One region of the Vibrio sp. V30_P3S12P165 genome, then DNA from elsewhere that is predicted to be linked to it. Evidence: riboswitches for the same ligand, from Rfam matches in the RefSeq annotation. Region 1 holds a riboswitch; the other holds the start of a gene.
The links. A riboswitch is a leader RNA that binds a small molecule or an ion and turns the genes downstream of it on or off. The one in region 1 is predicted to bind thiamine pyrophosphate.
Positions count from the first base shown of each region.

Region 1 (9,020 bases):
AGCAGTCGGCTTGGTAGAAGGAATCGTCATGATTGAATCCTTATTTTCCTGGCCCGGTATTGGTCATGCCCTTTCTCACGCTATCTTCCAACGTGATATTCCGATGATCCAAGGTGCGGCATTGATCATGGGGTTACTGTTTGTGTTCATCAATACCTTGGTTGATGTGGCCCAGTATTACCTAGATCCAAGACAACGATTTGCAAAACAGGAATCACACGCATGAGTGGCCTTATTCATTTATCTCGAACCCAATGGGTGGGATTGAGTATTTTATTCGTTCTCATCACGCTCACCGCCATCGAGTGGCTTTTTTATCAGGGTGATCCGGCCCAACAATCATTATCTCAAGCGTTTGCATTACCGTCTTGGCAAGAACCGTTCGGGCGAGATCACTATGGCCGCAGTAACTACGCTCGGCTCAGTAGTGCAATTATGACCTCGCTCAGTATGGCGCTGTTCAGTGTTCTCACCTCGGCTTCATTAGGGCTACTCGCAGGGGTGGTGGCGGCATGGAAAGGGGGCTGGTGGGATAAAAGCTTGTCGTGGTTGGTCAACCTACTTTTGGCTATGCCGGGGCTCATTTTAGTTCTTCTTTTTGGTGCCATGCTACCGGGCTCATTTATGATCCTCTATTTTGCTATCTCTTTAATTTTATGGGTAGAGTATTTTCGAGTGGTGCGTAGCCGAACCCTAACCTTGCTGCGCTCTCCCGAAATCGAAGCCGCCCGACTTTACGGATTCAGTTCGTGGTATCAATTTAAACGCCACTTGTGGCCAACACTGCGTACCGATCTCTTTACCTTAGGTTGCTTTGGGGCTGGAAATGCCATCTTGGCGCTTGCCTCGATTGGTTTTTTATATGTAGGCCTTAAACCACCCGCCGCAGAACTAGGGCTCATGATGGTTGAGTTATTTCGTTATTATCATCAAGCCCCATGGGTACTGCTTCAGCCTATCGTGGTCGTCTTTCTGTTAGTCATGAGTTTTCATCTATTAGCTCGAGGTAAACACGCATGAACACTTTATTACACGTAGAGCAGTTAGCGATCAATAGCCAAGAACAGTGTTTGGTTGATCCCGTCTCCTTCCATCTGGCTTCTGGTGAAGCAGTCACCATTTTAGGAGAAACGGGCTCAGGGAAAAGCCTTCTTGCCAATGCAATTATTGGAACGTTACCCAATGAGTTAACCTTGCAAGGAAATATCACGCTATTTGGAAAAAATCAGAACTCCCGCTCTCAGGCAGAGCGTCAAGCACTCTGGGGAAAGAAAATCTCGATTCTCCCTCAAGAACCTTGGTACGCCTTAAGCCCATTAATGAACGTAGGTGAGCAAGTCCGTGAAGTTCATACGTTAGTTAATCACAATGCCGCCCAGGCGAATGAAAAAACGCAGGCAGCCTTTAATCAGGTTGAACTTAGCCAAGACCAAGGGAAATACCCCCATCAGCTCTCTGGAGGCATGGCACAGCGGGTAGCCTATCTTTGCGCCACTCAAGCAGGAGGCGAACTGTTGATCGCTGATGAACCAACCAAAGGGCTAGACAGCAGTCGAAGAGATCAGATTATTGAACAGCTCCTCACCCATAAGCAACGAGGAGCGGTACTCACCATTACTCATGATGTTGAAGTCGCTGACCGCTTAGGGGGAGAGATCATTGTCATGAGAAAAGGGGTTATCCAAGAGCGAGGGCCAGCAGAACAAGTGCTTAAACACCCTCAATCAGACTACACCAAAGCCCTTATTGCTGCTGATCCCCATTTTTGGGAAAAACGTTCTAAACCTCAAATAGGTGAACCACTACTGACGGTTCATCAGTTAACCAAAGGGTTTGCAAAGAAAACACTATTTCGAGATCTTAATTTCACATTAGCCAGTGGTGAAGTTCTTGGCATCAGCGGTGACAGCGGTTGTGGCAAATCAACCTTGGCCGATCTCTTGCTTGGGTTACAATCCCCTTGCTCTGGCAGCATCACGTTTCACCAGAAAATCAAGGTCGCTGAGGCGCTGAAGCTGTATCAAGACCCTCCCAGTGCGTTGGCGAAACATTGCACATTGCAAACGCTATTGAACGATCTTGAACAACGACATGCGATTGATAAGCAGGCGATCCCGATCTTAATGGCAAAACTCAACTTACCACCGGATTTATTGCTGCGTCAGGCAACCCAAATCTCGGGAGGGGAATTACAGCGCTTTGCTATTTTACGGGCTTTATTAATGAAGCCTAAGCTACTGATTGCCGATGAACCCACCTCTCGTCTTGACCCCGTTACCGCAGCAAACACATTGGAATTGATGCTGGATTTAACACAACAGATAGGCTGCGCGTTAGTCCTCATTAGCCATGATAAAGTAGCATTAGAGAAGCGCTGTCATAAGGTGGTTCAACTCTAGTTGTTTCACTTAAATTATTTGTTAGTATAGGCCATTATAGTCGGGGAGCCTTAAGGCTGAGATCGCATTGCGAGACCCGTTGAACCTGATTCAGTTAGCACTGACGTAGGGAACTATGGCAACCGATGACGCAGCCTTCGCATACCACTAGCATCAATGTGTATACGATGATTTAGCTTCGACCATTTTGGTCGTCATTGGCCAGTTCCTATACGTCATCTATAGGAGCCTGTCATGAGCAACACCTTATCTGCTATTTCACCCATCCCAATCGTATTAACTATTGCTGGCTCAGATAGCGGCGGCGGTGCGGGGATCCAAGCCGATATCAAGGCCATTTCCGCCACTGGTAGCTATGCTTGTAGCGCCATTACCGCCATCACCTCCCAAAATACCCTTGGAGTAACGGCAATTTTACCGATTGCCATTGAACACATTGCCAGTCAACTGGATGCGATTTTTAGTGACTTTACCGTGGCCGCGGTAAAAATTGGTATGCTGGCTGATAGCCAGATTATCCATATCGTGGCTGAAAAACTCCGTCACTATCAACCAAAGATTATCGTGTTAGATCCGTTAATGGTCGCCACCAGCGGTGATGCGTTACTTGCCGAACAAGCCGTCAATGACTTAAAACAACAGTTATTGCCATTAGCCACGGTTATCACGCCTAACTTACCTGAAGCCGCGGTATTTACTGGCTGTCCGATACCAAAACACGACCAGCAACTTGATGAGATCATCGCGGCATTACAGACTTTGCCAAGCCAAGCGGTGCTGCTTAAAGGTGGCCACTTTACTGCATCCGTAAATAGTCACGATTGGCTGATCTGCGGATCGCGGGTAAGGTGTTTTTCAGGGCGAAGAATCCACACCAGCAATACTCATGGTACAGGTTGTACCCTTTCTGCAGCGCTCGCTTCTTACCTCGCGCAAGGCTTAAGCCTTGAGCAAGCGGTATCGCGAGCAAAGCATTATATCTCGCAAGCCATCTTACATGCTGACCAGTTACAGGTAGGTAAAGGCCATGGGCCTGTGCATCATTTCTATGCGCTTCACGGCAAAGTTCACACCGAACAGAAAAAATTGAAACCGGTTACAGAAACCGGTTTCAATTGAGTAAAAAACGATCTAGACTAGTCACAGATTAAGCCTATTTCTGGTAAATGATTAAGGGGTAACCTATGACACAGTACAGTTTTCCGAAAGATTTTCTCTGGGGCGGCGCAGTGGCGGCTCACCAAGTAGAAGGTGGCTGGAACAAAGACGGTAAAGGCGTGAGTGTAGTTGATGTGCTGACTAAAGGGGCGCATGAAGTACCGCGAGTGATCACCGATAGCGTAGAATCCGATCAGTTTTATCCTAACCATGAAGCGATTGATTTTTATGGGCATTATAAAGAAGATATCGCGTTATTTGCTGAGATGGGCTTTAAATGCTTTCGCACATCGATTGCTTGGACGCGGATTTTTCCGAACGGCGATGAAGCCACACCTAACGAAGCTGGGCTGCAATTTTATGATGATCTGTTTGATGAGCTATTGAAATACGGCATTGAACCGGTCATCACCCTTTCGCATTTCGAAATGCCGAATCACTTAGTGAAACACTATGGCAGTTGGGCGAATCGCCAAGTGATCGACTTTTTCGTTAAATTTAGCCAGACTGTGATGGAGCGCTATCAGCACAAAGTCAAATACTGGATCACTTTTAATGAAATTAACAATCAGCGTAACTGGAAACTGCCGATTTGGGGATATTGTAACTCAGGGATGATCTACACCGATTACCCAAATCCTGAACAGATGATGTACCAAGTGCTGCACCATCAATTTGTTGCCAGTGCGCAAGTGGTCAAATTAGGCCATCAGATAAACCCTGATTTTAAAATCGGTAGCATGATCCACATCATGCCGCTCTACCCAGCTACTTGTCGTCCAGAAGACGTGTTACTCGCACAAGAGCTGATGCGCGAAAAGTATCTATTTAGTGACGTTCAAGTACGTGGCTACTACCCAAGTTATTTGATTAAAGAATGGCAACGTAAAAATATCCAAATCGACATCGCCGCTGGGGATGAGCAAATTTTACGTGAAGGCTGCGCTGATTACCTCGCGATCAGCTACTACATGACCAATATTGTCTCAACCCAGAAAGAGCAAGGACAAACGACCTCTTTGTTTGAAAATAGCCGTCTCAATCCATATCTACCCGCGTCTGATTGGGGCTGGCAAATCGATCCCGACGGTTTACGTGTTGCCTTATCTGAACTGTATGAGCGTTACCAAAAGCCAATTTTTATTGTCGAAAATGGTCTTGGCGCGCTTGATGAAGTGCAAGCGGATGGTTCAATTAATGATGATTATCGAATTAACTATCTCAGCGAGCACATCAAAGCGGTGGCGACCGCCATTAACTACGATGGTATTGAGGTGATGGGCTATACCCCTTGGGGCTGTATTGATTGCGTGTCTTTTACCACCGGTGAATACAAAAAACGTTATGGTTTCATCTATGTCGATAAGCACGATGATGGCACTGGGACCATGGCGCGCTCGAAGAAGAAAAGCTTTTACTGGTACCAGCAAGTGATTGCCAGTAACGGACAAAATATTTAATTCCATCGATACCCAAACCACTCACCGTTGCCGCTAGGCGGCAAGTAGGAAGGGTATAGAGCTGAGATGAATAACACGCTATACCCAAACAACTTGGAGTTGCAGGTAGGCGGCAAGTGAGTAAGTCCCCATAAACATAGATAGACTATGTGATTGGGGCGAACGAACGTAGTCAACACCCCTACAGCTTCAAGTCGGAAGGGTATACACTCACCAGCCCTTTGCACGCTCAAATGACAAAGGGCTGGATCAGTTAGGAGTAATTGCCGTCATGGCCACCATTAATGATGTATGCAAAGCCGCCGGAGTGTCTAAAGCAACCGTATCACGAGTGCTGAACGGCAATGGTCAAGTAAAAGAATCCACCCGCCAAGCGGTTCTTGCCACCATGCAACAACTCGGTTATCAACCCAATACCTTAGCGCAAGCGCTGGCCACCAATACCTCTCATGCAATTGGTTTAAGTTTGCCACATTTTCAAAGCAGCTATTTTGGTAGCATTCTGCATCATGCCGAACAAGGGGCCCACCAAGCGGGCAAAAAATTGCTGGTGGTCAATGGTAAAAATAGTGCCCAAGGTGAGCGAGAAGCGCTGCAAACATTGGCGAATCAACGCTGTGACACGATTATGATCTATAGCCGTCATTTAACGGAAAGCGAGCTAAGTCAGTGGCAACAAACGCATGCCATACCGCTCGTGGTGTTAAATCGACGCTTTTCTACGGCTGCCATCGCAAGCTTTGGCTTAGATCAAACTCAATTAGCTACCCTTGCTATGCAGCACTTATTAACCCTTGGCCATCGAGCGATTGCTTGTCTTACTTCACCGCTCAACAGTGAAACTGGTCAGCTCCGCTTCGCCGCTTATCAGCAGCAACTCGCGCAATCTAATATTGAACCTAACCCTGATTTGATCGTCGCAGGCGATAATAGCCTTAACTCTGGCTACCATGCTACCCAGCAGCTACTCACTCGTGGCGTCAACTTTAGTGCGATTTTTGCCTGTAATGATGATATGGCGATTGGGGCCATTCGCGCTTTACATGAGCACGGCCAGCGCGTACCACAAGATATTGCCGTGATTGGTATTGATAACGAACCCGCTGCCGCGTATGCCATTCCAAGTTTATCAACCGTGGCGCTGCCGATTGTCGAGTTAACTCAAGCGGCCACACAATGCGCGGTGATACTTGCTAATAAGCAGCCAGTGACCTCATTACATCATACCTATCTTGGCCAGTTAATCGTGCGTGAGTCGTCACTGTCCGCTTAATTTTCAGCGTGAAACGATCACATTGCGCCGATTAAATGATATAACCAAGGCTGCCTTTTGCACTATTGTTGATAAATCGCAAAGCAACACCTTGCTGCACAGTCAATGATGGTCTTTTCACACTTAACTGCCCTCCTAATAGTTAAGTTTTCTCTAAAGTAAGGAATATGTATGTCTGATATCGCAACCAGTATTGATGCCATTCAACCTATGGTTGAGTCCTCTTCTGGCTCTATCTGGGGTTATGTGGTCGGTGGGCTAGTTCTTGTCGTGGCCGCTGGTTATTTTGGTTTCAAAAAGATTAACCAACCTGCATTTGTGATCAAACAAATTCGCAAGCGCAACCGCAAAGCAATGCAAAAACAAGGGATAGAAAGCACCGAAGCCGTAGCCGATTTAGATCATTTGTTGGATGCCGTTCAGCAACACGCTATCGATAATGGCATGAGTGGTACGGCGATGGTTCAGCTGCTGGCACCCCTCAATGATAAAGCCAAAATCAACTCTGCTGCCGGTTTTTATCAGGCCATGGCTTATATTGCCAAAAGTATTAATCAGCCGCAGCTAGTGAAAAGCCTACAAAATAAATCTAAACAAGTGAAATCCAGCTCGCCACTGATGGCCGGACTACTGAAACGCGCTGGGGTTTAATTCTCGATTTCTGTGGCTTGCTATAATCACCAGCAGGCCATAGCAACAACCATTCAGTTCATTCGTATAGCTTAACCTCGCTCACACTTTTTCACTCTCCCTTCGATCTACGCCCTAAATTGCTGAGTAAGGGATGAGTTGCATTATCAAACCATTGTCTACCCTAGATTGGTTTATATTTTATGACAGTTAGGCCAAAGCAATGCATAGCCATTTCTCTTCTCATAAACTAACGGTTTATCAAGTATTTACTCGTCTATTTGGTAGTACGCAAACCGCCAACATCCCTTGGGGCACAAAAGCGCAAAACGGAGTGGGTAAGTTTAGTGATTTTACGCTTAAAGCCTTGCAAGAAATTGCTCAATTAGGGGCAACGCATATTTGGTATACCGGTATTCATCATCATGCTTTAGTGGCCGACTACCGCCAGTTTGGCATCAGTGATGATCATCCAAGCGTAGTCAAAGGACGCGCGGGTTCGCCTTACGCAGTGAAAGATTATTACTCAGTCAATCCCGATTTGGCCGATAACCCCGCGCAACGTAACCAAGAGTTTTTGGCCTTAATTCAACGCTCACATCAGGCTGGCTTAAAAGTTATTATTGATATTGTTCCGAACCATGTGGCGCGACACTATCAAGGATTAAACAATCCTCCCAGCGTCGAAGACTTCGGACAAAGTGATAATACCCAACTTGAGTATGCCAGAGACAATAATTTTTATTACCTACCCAATCAGGCGTTTCAAATGCCCGATCTGCCCGATCACTTAGCACCATTAGGGGGTGAAAGTCATCCGCTCCTGGCTGAGCCTTATCAAGAATTTCCAGCAAAATGGACCGGCAATGGCTCGCGGCAGGCCAAACCCGATGTGGACGATTGGTATGAAACAGTAAAGATTAATTACGGCGTTACCCCTAGTGGAGAGAAAGACTTCGCCGAACTCCCAGAATCTTATCGCTGGCTTTCTCATCAAGCGCATTTTACTTTTTGGCAGCAGCAGTCCGTGCCGAACTCGTGGCTTAAGTTTCGTGATATTGCCCTCTACTGGCTAGCGCAAGGGGTTGATGGGTTTCGTTATGACATGGCGGAGATGGCACCGATTGAGTTTTGGAGTTTTATGAACTCAGCGATCAAGCACGTTAACCCTAATGCATTTTTAATGGCTGAAGTCTATCAACCTGAGCTTTACCGTGATTATATTCAGTTAGGCAAAATGGATTATTTGTACGATAAAGTCGATTTATACGATGGGTTAAAAGCCATTATGCAGGGCAAAGCATCAACCGCCATCATTGGCAGCATTGAGCATCAAATGCGTGATATTGAACATCATATGTTGCATTTTTTAGAAAATCACGATGAACAACGCATTGCCTCGGCTGACTTTGCCGGTGATGCTGAACAAGGGCGACCAGCTATGCTGATCTCTACCTGTTTATCCAGTGCGCCGACCTTGATTTATTTTGGTCAAGAGGTGGGAGAGCCAGGGGCGGAACAGGCTGGATTTGGTCAGCCGTCACGCACCTCTATTTTTGACTATATTGGCGTACCTGAGCATCAAAAATGGCTTAATCATGGTCGATTTGATGGTGGGCAGTTAAGTGATAAGCAGCGTCAGCTACGTCAATTTTACTGCCAGCTACTCAACTTAGCTAAAAACAGTCCAGCGCTGATGGGCGATTATCACGATTTATACGCCGAGAATTGGCCACATTTTGCACAGCAACAAGATACGCTGTTTGCCTTTGCCCGCTCTTGTCCTGAGCAAAAATTAATTATAGCGGCTAACTTTAGTGCCACGGAAAGTAAAACCGTGCCACTGCATTTACCCCAAGAGCTGATTAAACATTGGCAATTGAGCGAGGGAAAATATGCCTTAATCGATCATCTCAATCAGCAACCACTCACACTGGTGGTAACGGAGCAGCGCAGTTATGTCGAAATAAATTTTAAGCCGCTTTCCACGCATTTTATTGAAATTTACCCAGACCGCTCGACATTGTCAGCGACCAGCCAAGGTATTGTAGGATGACCAAGGAGTATAATATGCACGCCCCGTTTCTTTTTCACGGTCAA
Region 1 is NZ_WXWH01000013.1:71,200-80,219, forward strand. It holds gene CAG57_RS02910 (ABC transporter permease) at 1-226, shown strand, start outside; gene CAG57_RS02915 (ABC transporter permease) at 223-1,020, shown strand; gene CAG57_RS02920 (ABC transporter ATP-binding protein) at 1,017-2,399, shown strand; TPP riboswitch at 2,431-2,528, shown strand; gene thiD (bifunctional hydroxymethylpyrimidine kinase/phosphomethylpyrimidine kinase) at 2,634-3,518, shown strand; gene CAG57_RS02930 (6-phospho-beta-glucosidase) at 3,584-5,017, shown strand; gene CAG57_RS02935 (LacI family DNA-binding transcriptional regulator) at 5,289-6,290, shown strand; gene CAG57_RS02940 (hypothetical protein) at 6,462-6,941, shown strand; gene CAG57_RS02945 (alpha-amylase family protein) at 7,144-8,976, shown strand; gene malZ (maltodextrin glucosidase) at 8,991-9,020, shown strand, end outside.

Region 2 (9,020 bases), on a different contig from region 1:
TTTGATGCCGCCGACATACTGGTAATACCCAATAATGCCGCATGATCACGAAACTTAGCCGATTCACGAGTGGAAAGAGAGAGTTCCACTTGCGGACTGAATAAGCGGAAAGCACAAATTAATTGGATTAACTGCTTATCGGACATAATCGATTTAGGCTGCAAACCTCCCGTACAGGGGCGTAAGCGAGGGAATGAAATCGAATAACGACTTTTCCAGTAAGTTTTCTCCAAGTAGTCGAGATGGGCCGCGACATAAAACGCATCGGTTCGCCAATCTTCTAACCCGATCAAGGCCCCTAAGCCAATTTTATCCATCCCCGCCTTGGCCAGTCGATCTGGCGTGGTTAAGCGAAACTCAAAGTCCATCTTCTTGCCACGCAAATGGTGCTCAGCGTAAGTCGAAGGATGATAGGTTTCTTGATACACCATGACCGCATCTAAACCGAGTGTTTTAAGTTCAGCATAGTCTTGCTGCTCTAACGGCTGCACTTCCATGGCCAAATAATGAAAATGAGGCTTGATGATCGGAAGCATTTGCCGGAAATAGTGCATGCCAACTTTGGTTTCATGCTCCCCCGTGACCAATAAAACACTATCAAACCGCATCGCCTTAATCGCTGCTATCTCTTGTGTTACTTCTTGTTTGTTTAACGTTTTACGTTTAATGCGATTTTCCATTGAAAATCCACAATAGGTACACGCGTTAGAACACAAATTCGAGAGATAAAGCGGCACATACAACGACATGGTATGACCAAAACGCTGACGTGTAGCCGCGTAAGAAAGTTGCGCCATCAGCTCTAGATAAGGCTCTGCCGCAGGAGAAATTAATGCCTGAAAATCGGCTAAGTTTCTGACCGATTTTGACAGTGCACGTTCAACATCTACACGGGTTTTACTCTGCACAGAGAGCTTGATGTCATCCCAATCCAGTTGGTTAAATCGTTCAATAAAGCTCATCATTCTTCATCCAAAAAAGCGGTGAATGGACTGGAAGCCACAGCCTGTAACTTTTGCCCAGCTACCCCAGCTTGATAGGCTAACCGCCCAGTCTCAACCGCTTGCTTAAACGCTTTTGCCATCAAGACGGGATTTGCCGCAGTAGCAATGGCCGTATTGACCAACACCGCATCTGCGCCCATTTCCATCGCTAATAGCGCATCCGAAGGCGCACCAATACCGGCATCAATAATGACCGGCACTTGCGCCTGCTCGATAATGATTTCCAAAAAGCGTTTGCTGATTAACCCTTGGTTACTGCCAATGGGAGCAGCAAGCGGCATTACCGCAGCGCACCCCACGTCTTCTAACCGTTTACAGAGCACGGGGTCAGCATGACAATACGGCAGCACAGTAAACCCCTGCTTAACCAGTTGCTCTGCTGCTTGCAGTGTTTCGATAGGATCGGGCATCAGATATTTAGCATCGGGATGAATTTCTAATTTCACCCAGTTGGTTTCCAAAGCTTCACGAGCCAGTTGCGCAGCATAAACCGCCTCGCGTGCAGTTTTTGCTCCTGAAGTATTGGGCAATAAATTGACCCCCGCCTGAATCAGCGGTGCAAGAATGTCATCTTCACGGCTTTTTAAATCAACCCTTTTTAATGCCATCGTCACCAGTTGTGATCCACTCGCTTGGATCGCTTGAGCCATAACATGGCTATTTGCAAACTTACCCGTACCAGTAAGTAAGCGAGATTGAAAGGTTTTTCCTGCGATGCTCAACATATTTAGCCTCCTGCGATGGCTTGAAAAAGAGAGATTTGGTCGCCGTCATTCAAATAGGTTTTTGCCCACAACCCTTTAGAAATAATGTTGTCATTAATGGCAAAAACACAGCCTAAGGTGGGAAGTTGCAACTCCTGTTGTATTTGCTGCAACGTTCGCCCTTGAGCTACCTGCTGTGGCTGCTGGTTAATGGTAATCACCATTGTCATAATTCCTCCTTCGGCTGAACATGAGCGGATACTCGATGATTTAGGGGTGTTGAACAAATGGAACAATCGGGGTCAGGCGTGAGCTGCCACTGCTGCCAACTCAAATACCGGCCATCAAACTGGTGGAACCGAGAAAAAGGGACGTTATCCATCTTCATTAACGTCTGTAATGCCAATAACGCTTGTAAGCTACCTATGGTTCCCACCACAGGCCCCATCACTCCGCTATCAGAACAGCGCTGACTCTTTTGCTGCTTTTGTGGAGCAAAACAGGCATAACAGCCTGAATTTGGCTGAGTAAAATCAAAGCCAATGAGCTGCCCTTGCCAACCAATGGCTGAGCCTGAAATCAGTGGGACACCTTGCTCATAGCACACCTGGTTGATACTATGACGAGTCAAAAAATTATCACTGCAATCCAACACCACATCGGCCAATGCCACCTCTAAGGTTAATAATGATCGATCCATCCGCCGATTCACTGGGCGAATTTTGCATTCAGGATTTAATTGTGCCAAAGACTCTGCCAATGCTAAGACTTTCGCCATTCCAATCTGCGGCGTTCTAAAACCGATTTGCCGAGCCAGATTTGACACTTCAACAAGATCATCATCCGCCAAGATTAACCTCCCCACACCCGCGGCAGCCAAATACAGTGCCGCGGCATTTCCTAATCCACCACACCCAATCAGTAATACGCTGCGGTTAAACAGATATGCTTGTCCTTGCTCACCCACTTCGTTTAAGCAAATTTGTCGCTGGTAACGTAAAAATTGTTTATCCGATAACATCAGTGACCTCCGATGGATGACTCACTGATCCAAGCGTCAAATTTAAGTTTTGAGAGAAACTCGCTTGTAACTGTTGAACCGCTAACTGGGGATCTTCGGCTTGAGTCACCGCACGCACCACAGCGACACTGGTAACACCACAATCCACAACGGACTGGATATTACTCAAATCAATTCCCCCAATCGCAACACTTGGCATGCCTTGATCTTCCCCATTGGGCATGTCCCCATAAGGCAGGGTGTTGAGTAACTGTTGATACAAAGCCAAGCGAACTAAGCCTTGTGGTTTAGAAGGCATTTTTTTCGTGGTGGTGGGAAAGATATGCCCAAGGGCAATATAGCTGGGCTGAAACTGCTGAGCATAAAGCAATTCAAAGTAGCCATGGCTGGATAGCCCTAAGCGAATATTAGCCTTGGCAAGCGCTTGAATATCGGCCGTTTGTAAATCCTCTTGCCCAAGATGGACGCCAAATGCACCATGTTTTATCGCCAATTGCCAATAATCATTAATAAACACTTGCGCCTGATACTGCCGCCCTAATGCAATGGCTTGGATGATTTGCGGTTCTAAGTCCAGTTGCTGCGGATGCTTAATTCTCAACTGAACGGTTTTAACCCCAAGTTGCAGCAACCGATTAACCCAACCAACATCATCCACCACAGGGTATAGCCCTAAGCTCTCCTTCTGTAATGGTGGAAATGCGAGTGTTCGAAAGGCGTTGGCAGAAAATAAATAAGGAACCGGAAAATCTTGATACTCGGTCGGCCATGTTTCACGTGAAACCTTTAATGCAGCTCGCGCAAGTATCAAAGCATCATGCAGAGGGAAATCCAAACTCAATGCCGCCATTAACCAAGCAAAGTGTCGCCATGCTTGTGGCGGCTCCAAAACCGAAACAGAGGTGAGCCGATAGTGAACCCCTTGTTGTTGCCAAAAATCGACGACTTTACCTTGAATATGCCCACCAATAATAATGCTATTCTCGTCCACTTCTAGATTTGAAATGGATGAAAAATAACGTATCACACGCTCATTCGTACCTTGGGGTTGATCAATATGAGCAAAGAGATCGCAAGAGAAAGAGGAAGTGGTATCAGTAACAAGCTGCAACGATGGCGTTGAGCTTACACCCAGCACCACTGATTCAATCGCAAATCCTTGTTGCTGAGCAAGCCGTAAAACTTGCTGCACCTCTCCCGTCAGCGCAATACAATGTGAGGGGATCAGTAACTTCACAAGCTTACTCCTCTGTACTGATAGCAGGATGGTATAACTCCGATCCAGCCGCACGAAATTCCTGTGATTTCTGCGCCATGCCTTGTAATGGATCATCCAACAGGGTGACGGAAATGGCTTGATCCGCTGCAACCTGCTGCGGATGATTGGCGTATTCCCGTACCTCTTGAGAGATTTTCATTGAACAGAACTTAGGGCCACACATAGAACAAAAGTGAGCCACTTTGCCCGATTCTTGCGGTAAGGTTTCATCATGGAAGGCTTTGGCTGTCACTGGGTCTAGTGATAAGTTAAACTGATCTTGCCAACGGAACTCAAAGCGAGCTTTCGATAACGCATTATCACGGAGCTGCGCACCGGGATGACCTTTCGCTAAATCAGCGGCATGGGCGGCAAGTTTGTAGGTAATTAAACCGGTTTTAACATCTTCTTTATTGGGTAAGCCTAAGTGTTCTTTTGGAGTAACATAACAGAGCATGGCACACCCAAACCAACCGATCAGCGCCGCCCCAATACCAGAAGTAATGTGGTCATAGCCCGGTGCAATATCGGTGGTCAGTGGGCCAAGGGTATAAAATGGCGCTTGATGGCAATGCACTAGCTGCTCATCCATATTGGCCTTAATCATATGCATTGGCACATGTCCCGGCCCTTCGATCATCACCTGAACATCATATTCCCAAGCAATTTTTGTCAGTTCACCCAAGGTATGTAACTCGGCAAATTGTGCTTCATCATTGGCATCGGCAATCGAGCCGGGACGCAGGCCATCTCCTAGCGATAACGCGACATCGTATTGCGCACAGATTTCACAGATTTCTCGAAAATGGGTATAGAGGAAGTTTTCTTGATGGTGTGCCAAGCACCATTTAGCGATGATAGAACCACCACGAGAAACAATTCCCGTTACCCGTTTGGCGGTCATGGGAACATAGCGTAATAACACCCCAGCATGAATGGTAAAGTAATCGACCCCTTGCTCGGCTTGCTCAAGCAAGGTATCGCGCATCACTTGCCACGTCAGATTTTCTGCCACCCCATTGACTTTTTCTAAGGCTTGATACATAGGCACCGTCCCAATTGGAACGGGACTATTACGTAAAATCCACTCCCGAGTTTCATGAATATTTCGCCCAGTGGAAAGATCCATCACCGTATCGCCTCCCCAGCGAGTCGACCACACCAGCTTTTCTACCTCTTCTTCAATCGAAGAACTAACGGAAGAGTTCCCAATGTTGGCATTCACTTTCACCAAAAAATTGCGCCCAATAATCATCGGCTCCGATTCAGGATGGTTAATATTACATGGCATGATGGCTCGACCATCTGCCACTTCCTGACGAACAAACTCAGGGGTTATCTCTTTGGGTAAATAGGCACCAAAGTTTTGTCCAGAATGCTGACGATTCAATTGCTCATCCTGATAGTGACGACGCCCCATATTCTCACGTAAAGCGACAAACTCCATCTCTGGCGTAATGATTCCTTGCCGCGCATAGTGAAGCTGAGTCACTCGTTGCCCTGTTTTCGCACGGCGAATTTTGGGTAAATTCCCATAACGCAGTTCATCAAGGGTTTCATCGGCTAAACGTTCACGAGCAAAGTGTGAACTCATTTCAGGCAAGATTTCCGTATCTTGCCGTTCTTCAATCCAAGCTTCGCGCAGTTTTGGTAAACCTTTTTGTAAATCAATTACATAATCGGGATCGGTATACAAACCAGAAGTATCATAGACAGGAATCGGGGCATTGCTGGAAAAAATTGGCGCTTGTTTTGTGCCACCAATCAGGCTATCGGCCAGTGAAATCTCACGCATGGGAACACGAATATCCTGCCGAGAACCGGTGACATACACTTTTTTCGAATTGGGATACGGTTGTACCGAGAGGGTTTCAATAAACTGTTTAGCTTCCAGTCTCGCTTGTTTACGAATCGACATAGCATTTTCCTTGGTTAACAATTAGGGATAAATGCTTGGCGGAAAGATGCGACAAGAGGGGATGACAAATAGGAGATGGATGAATAGAAGGATAGATAGACATCCAGATTGTCTTCTCTTGTTCCCTTCGCAGGTTCTAGCCTGATCAGGTTCAACGGATCCCGAATTAACGGTCTCAGCCTTATGGCACTCCGACAAGTTGTGCCATTATAGAGAAGAGCGAAACGTTAACCAAGAGAAAAAGGATAATTTTTAATCAGCTACGGAGTAACCAATGATAGCCACACCAAGCAGCAGAAATGCTTAACATGACATTGAGTAACACATTAAACCCCATTTTAAAGAAGGCACCTTGTTGCATCATCAATACGTTATCCATCGAAAAAGTCGAAAATGTTGTTAATGCACCGAGAAAACCCAAACCGATGATTTGTCGCCAAGGGTAAGGAGCAAGCCACTCATTCTCAATCGCAGCGATCAGTAACCCCATAATTAAAGATCCCACCACATTCACTGTCAATGTTCCGTAAGGAAAAGATCGTCCGAATAAGGTCACACACCATTCAGATACCACATAACGAGAACAGGCACCGATTGCTCCCCCGATTGCGATCAACCCTAAAATAGATAACTGTCCCATGAGCCCTCCTATAATGTTTTACCCATTGTACCGCTTTACCACTTCGGAAAAGAAGCACGTTATCGGTAAAGTTAGCTTTTCCTTTATCGGGATTTTAGGTAGAAGATGATGTACGTTTTAAAAAGTTACCGGAGTCACTTCTAATAACAAAATATACAAATAAGCTCATATTTCTTCTATGAGCAGTTTTTCAACAAAAATGTATCCCCTTCGTACTCTTGCTATTTTTGTGAACACGATTACTTTTTGTAGTAATAATAATCCCTCACTAAGTGGTCAACCGCTCGGATTGTATAGGGGGAGTTTTGCTATAAAGAGGCTATTTCATTCGGGGGAAAGGACACTATGAAAAAAACCATACTTGCATTATCCATCGGGATAATAAGCGCCTGCAGTCAACTTCCTGAAGAGGCACTGCTACTAACCATTAATAACCAACAAACAGTTTTCAAAGCGAACTCAGAGGGGTTATTGATTGCTGAACAGAAGATAGAGAAAGGAAGCTATACGCTTTCGATTTCAAATGCTGCTCAAAGCTGTGGAGCCCATTTTGCGCTAAGTGACGAGGAACGGATTAAATTTAATCAACCATTGAAAGTAGATAACTGTGCACAAGAGTCGGCTATTCCGATTCGAATTTTTAAAGCCAACACTTATCAATTTGAGTTGAACCCTAAAACTGATCAACTGACGGTTAAAATCAAGCCACAAACCAGTGCAACATCCAACTTTATGTCAACCTGCCCAGTGGCAAGTGACACGCCAAAAACGATCAATGTGAGTCAAACTTTCGCCAATGGTAGCTTAGTGCGAGATGCACTTACTGGGCAAACCACCACCGTCACAGATGGCCATATCACGCTGCAACCAGGTAAAGACAGCCAAGGCCTATTATTACTTGAAGAGGTAGAAGCCACTCCATCAACCGCTTTTAGTTGGGATAATGCGATTGTCTACTTTGTCATGACAGACCGTTTTTATAACGGCAATCCAGAAAATGACCACAGCTATGGGCGTAGTAAAGATAATCAGCAAGAGATAGCGACCTTCCACGGCGGTGATTTAGCCGGTTTAACACAGAAACTCGATTATATTGAATCACTCGGTGTTAACGCGATTTGGATTACTTCACCATTAGAGCAGATCCACGGTTGGGTTGGTGGTGGTGATAAAGGGGACTTTAAACATTACGGTTATCACGGTTATTACCATCAAGACTGGACCAAGATTGATGCGAACATGGGAACAAAAGAAGAACTACGCACCTTTATTGATACTGCACACCAAAAAGGCATCCGCGTCATTTGGGATGTAGTGATGAATCATACCGGCTATGCCACACTCGCGGACATGCAAGAATTTGGATTTGGTAAACTCTATCTCGATGATCAAGAAGCAAAGCAAACCTTGGGTGAAAAATGGACCGATTGGCAGCCTAAATCTGGGCAAAGCTGGCACAGTTTTAATGACTACATCAACTACCGAGATAGCCAAGCTTGGGAAAAATGGTGGGGCAAAGATTGGATTCGTACCGATATCGGCAACTATGATACGCCTGGGTATAACGATATCACCATGTCATTAAACTACCTGCCCGATCTCAAAACCGAATCAACCCAAAAAACAGGGCTACCCAACTTTTTCCATAATAAAGACACTGGTGCACAAGATGAATTAAAGACGCCTCGTGAACATTTAATCACATGGCTCTCTGATTGGGTCAGAGAATATGGTATTGATGGCTTTAGAGTCGACACCGCAAAACACGTGGAAATGGAAGCCTGGGATCAGCTCAAAACAAGTGCGAGTCAAGCGTTGGCTGAATGGAAACAGAACCATCCTGATAAAGCCTTAGATGACCTCCCTTTTTGGATGACCGGAGAAGTATGGGCTCATGGGGTCGTAAAAACGCCTTACTTTGATAATGGTTTCGACTCCATCATTAATTTTGAATTCCAATCTGATGTCGCACCGAAAGCCCTCAAATGCTTTGCTCACCTTGAGCGAGACTATAAACGCTATGCAGAGAGTATCAACCAGGATCCTGAATTCAACGTACTGAGCTACCTCTCTTCTCATGATACCGCGCTATTCTGGGCCTCTCGTAGCCGCAGTATTGACGATCAAAAACGAGCTGCCAACGCATTAATGCTCGCCCCGGGAGCCGTACAAATCTATTACGGTGATGAAATTGCTCGTGATTTTGGGCCAACAGGGTCTGATTCTCATCAAGGTACTCGCTCTGATATGCCTTGGGCGGCCATAAAAGGAGAACGCCAAACCCTACTTAATCATTGGCAAAAATTGGGCGAATTTCGTCAACGCCACCCAGCCGTTGCCCAAGGTAAACATATTACTCACCAACAGGAAGGATATTATGCCTTTGAACGTCGATACCAAGATGACAAAGTTTTGATTGTGTATACGGGTGAATAACTTCGTTGCATCGTAACAGCCGTAAGGGAAGCCAAATGC
Region 2 is NZ_WXWH01000006.1:95,909-104,928, forward strand. It holds gene thiH (2-iminoacetate synthase ThiH) at 1-962, opposite strand, end outside; gene CAG57_RS01800 (thiazole synthase) at 962-1,729, opposite strand; gene thiS (sulfur carrier protein ThiS) at 1,732-1,941, opposite strand; gene CAG57_RS01810 (HesA/MoeB/ThiF family protein) at 1,935-2,729, opposite strand; gene CAG57_RS01815 (thiamine phosphate synthase) at 2,716-3,966, opposite strand; gene thiC (phosphomethylpyrimidine synthase ThiC) at 3,971-5,905, opposite strand; TPP riboswitch at 6,011-6,109, opposite strand; gene crcB (fluoride efflux transporter CrcB) at 6,162-6,545, opposite strand; gene CAG57_RS01830 (alpha-amylase) at 6,891-8,981, shown strand.
Region 2: it holds a riboswitch for thiamine pyrophosphate, as region 1 does, so the genes downstream of both, thiC (phosphomethylpyrimidine synthase ThiC) here and thiD (bifunctional hydroxymethylpyrimidine kinase/phosphomethylpyrimidine kinase) in region 1, are expected to answer to the same signal.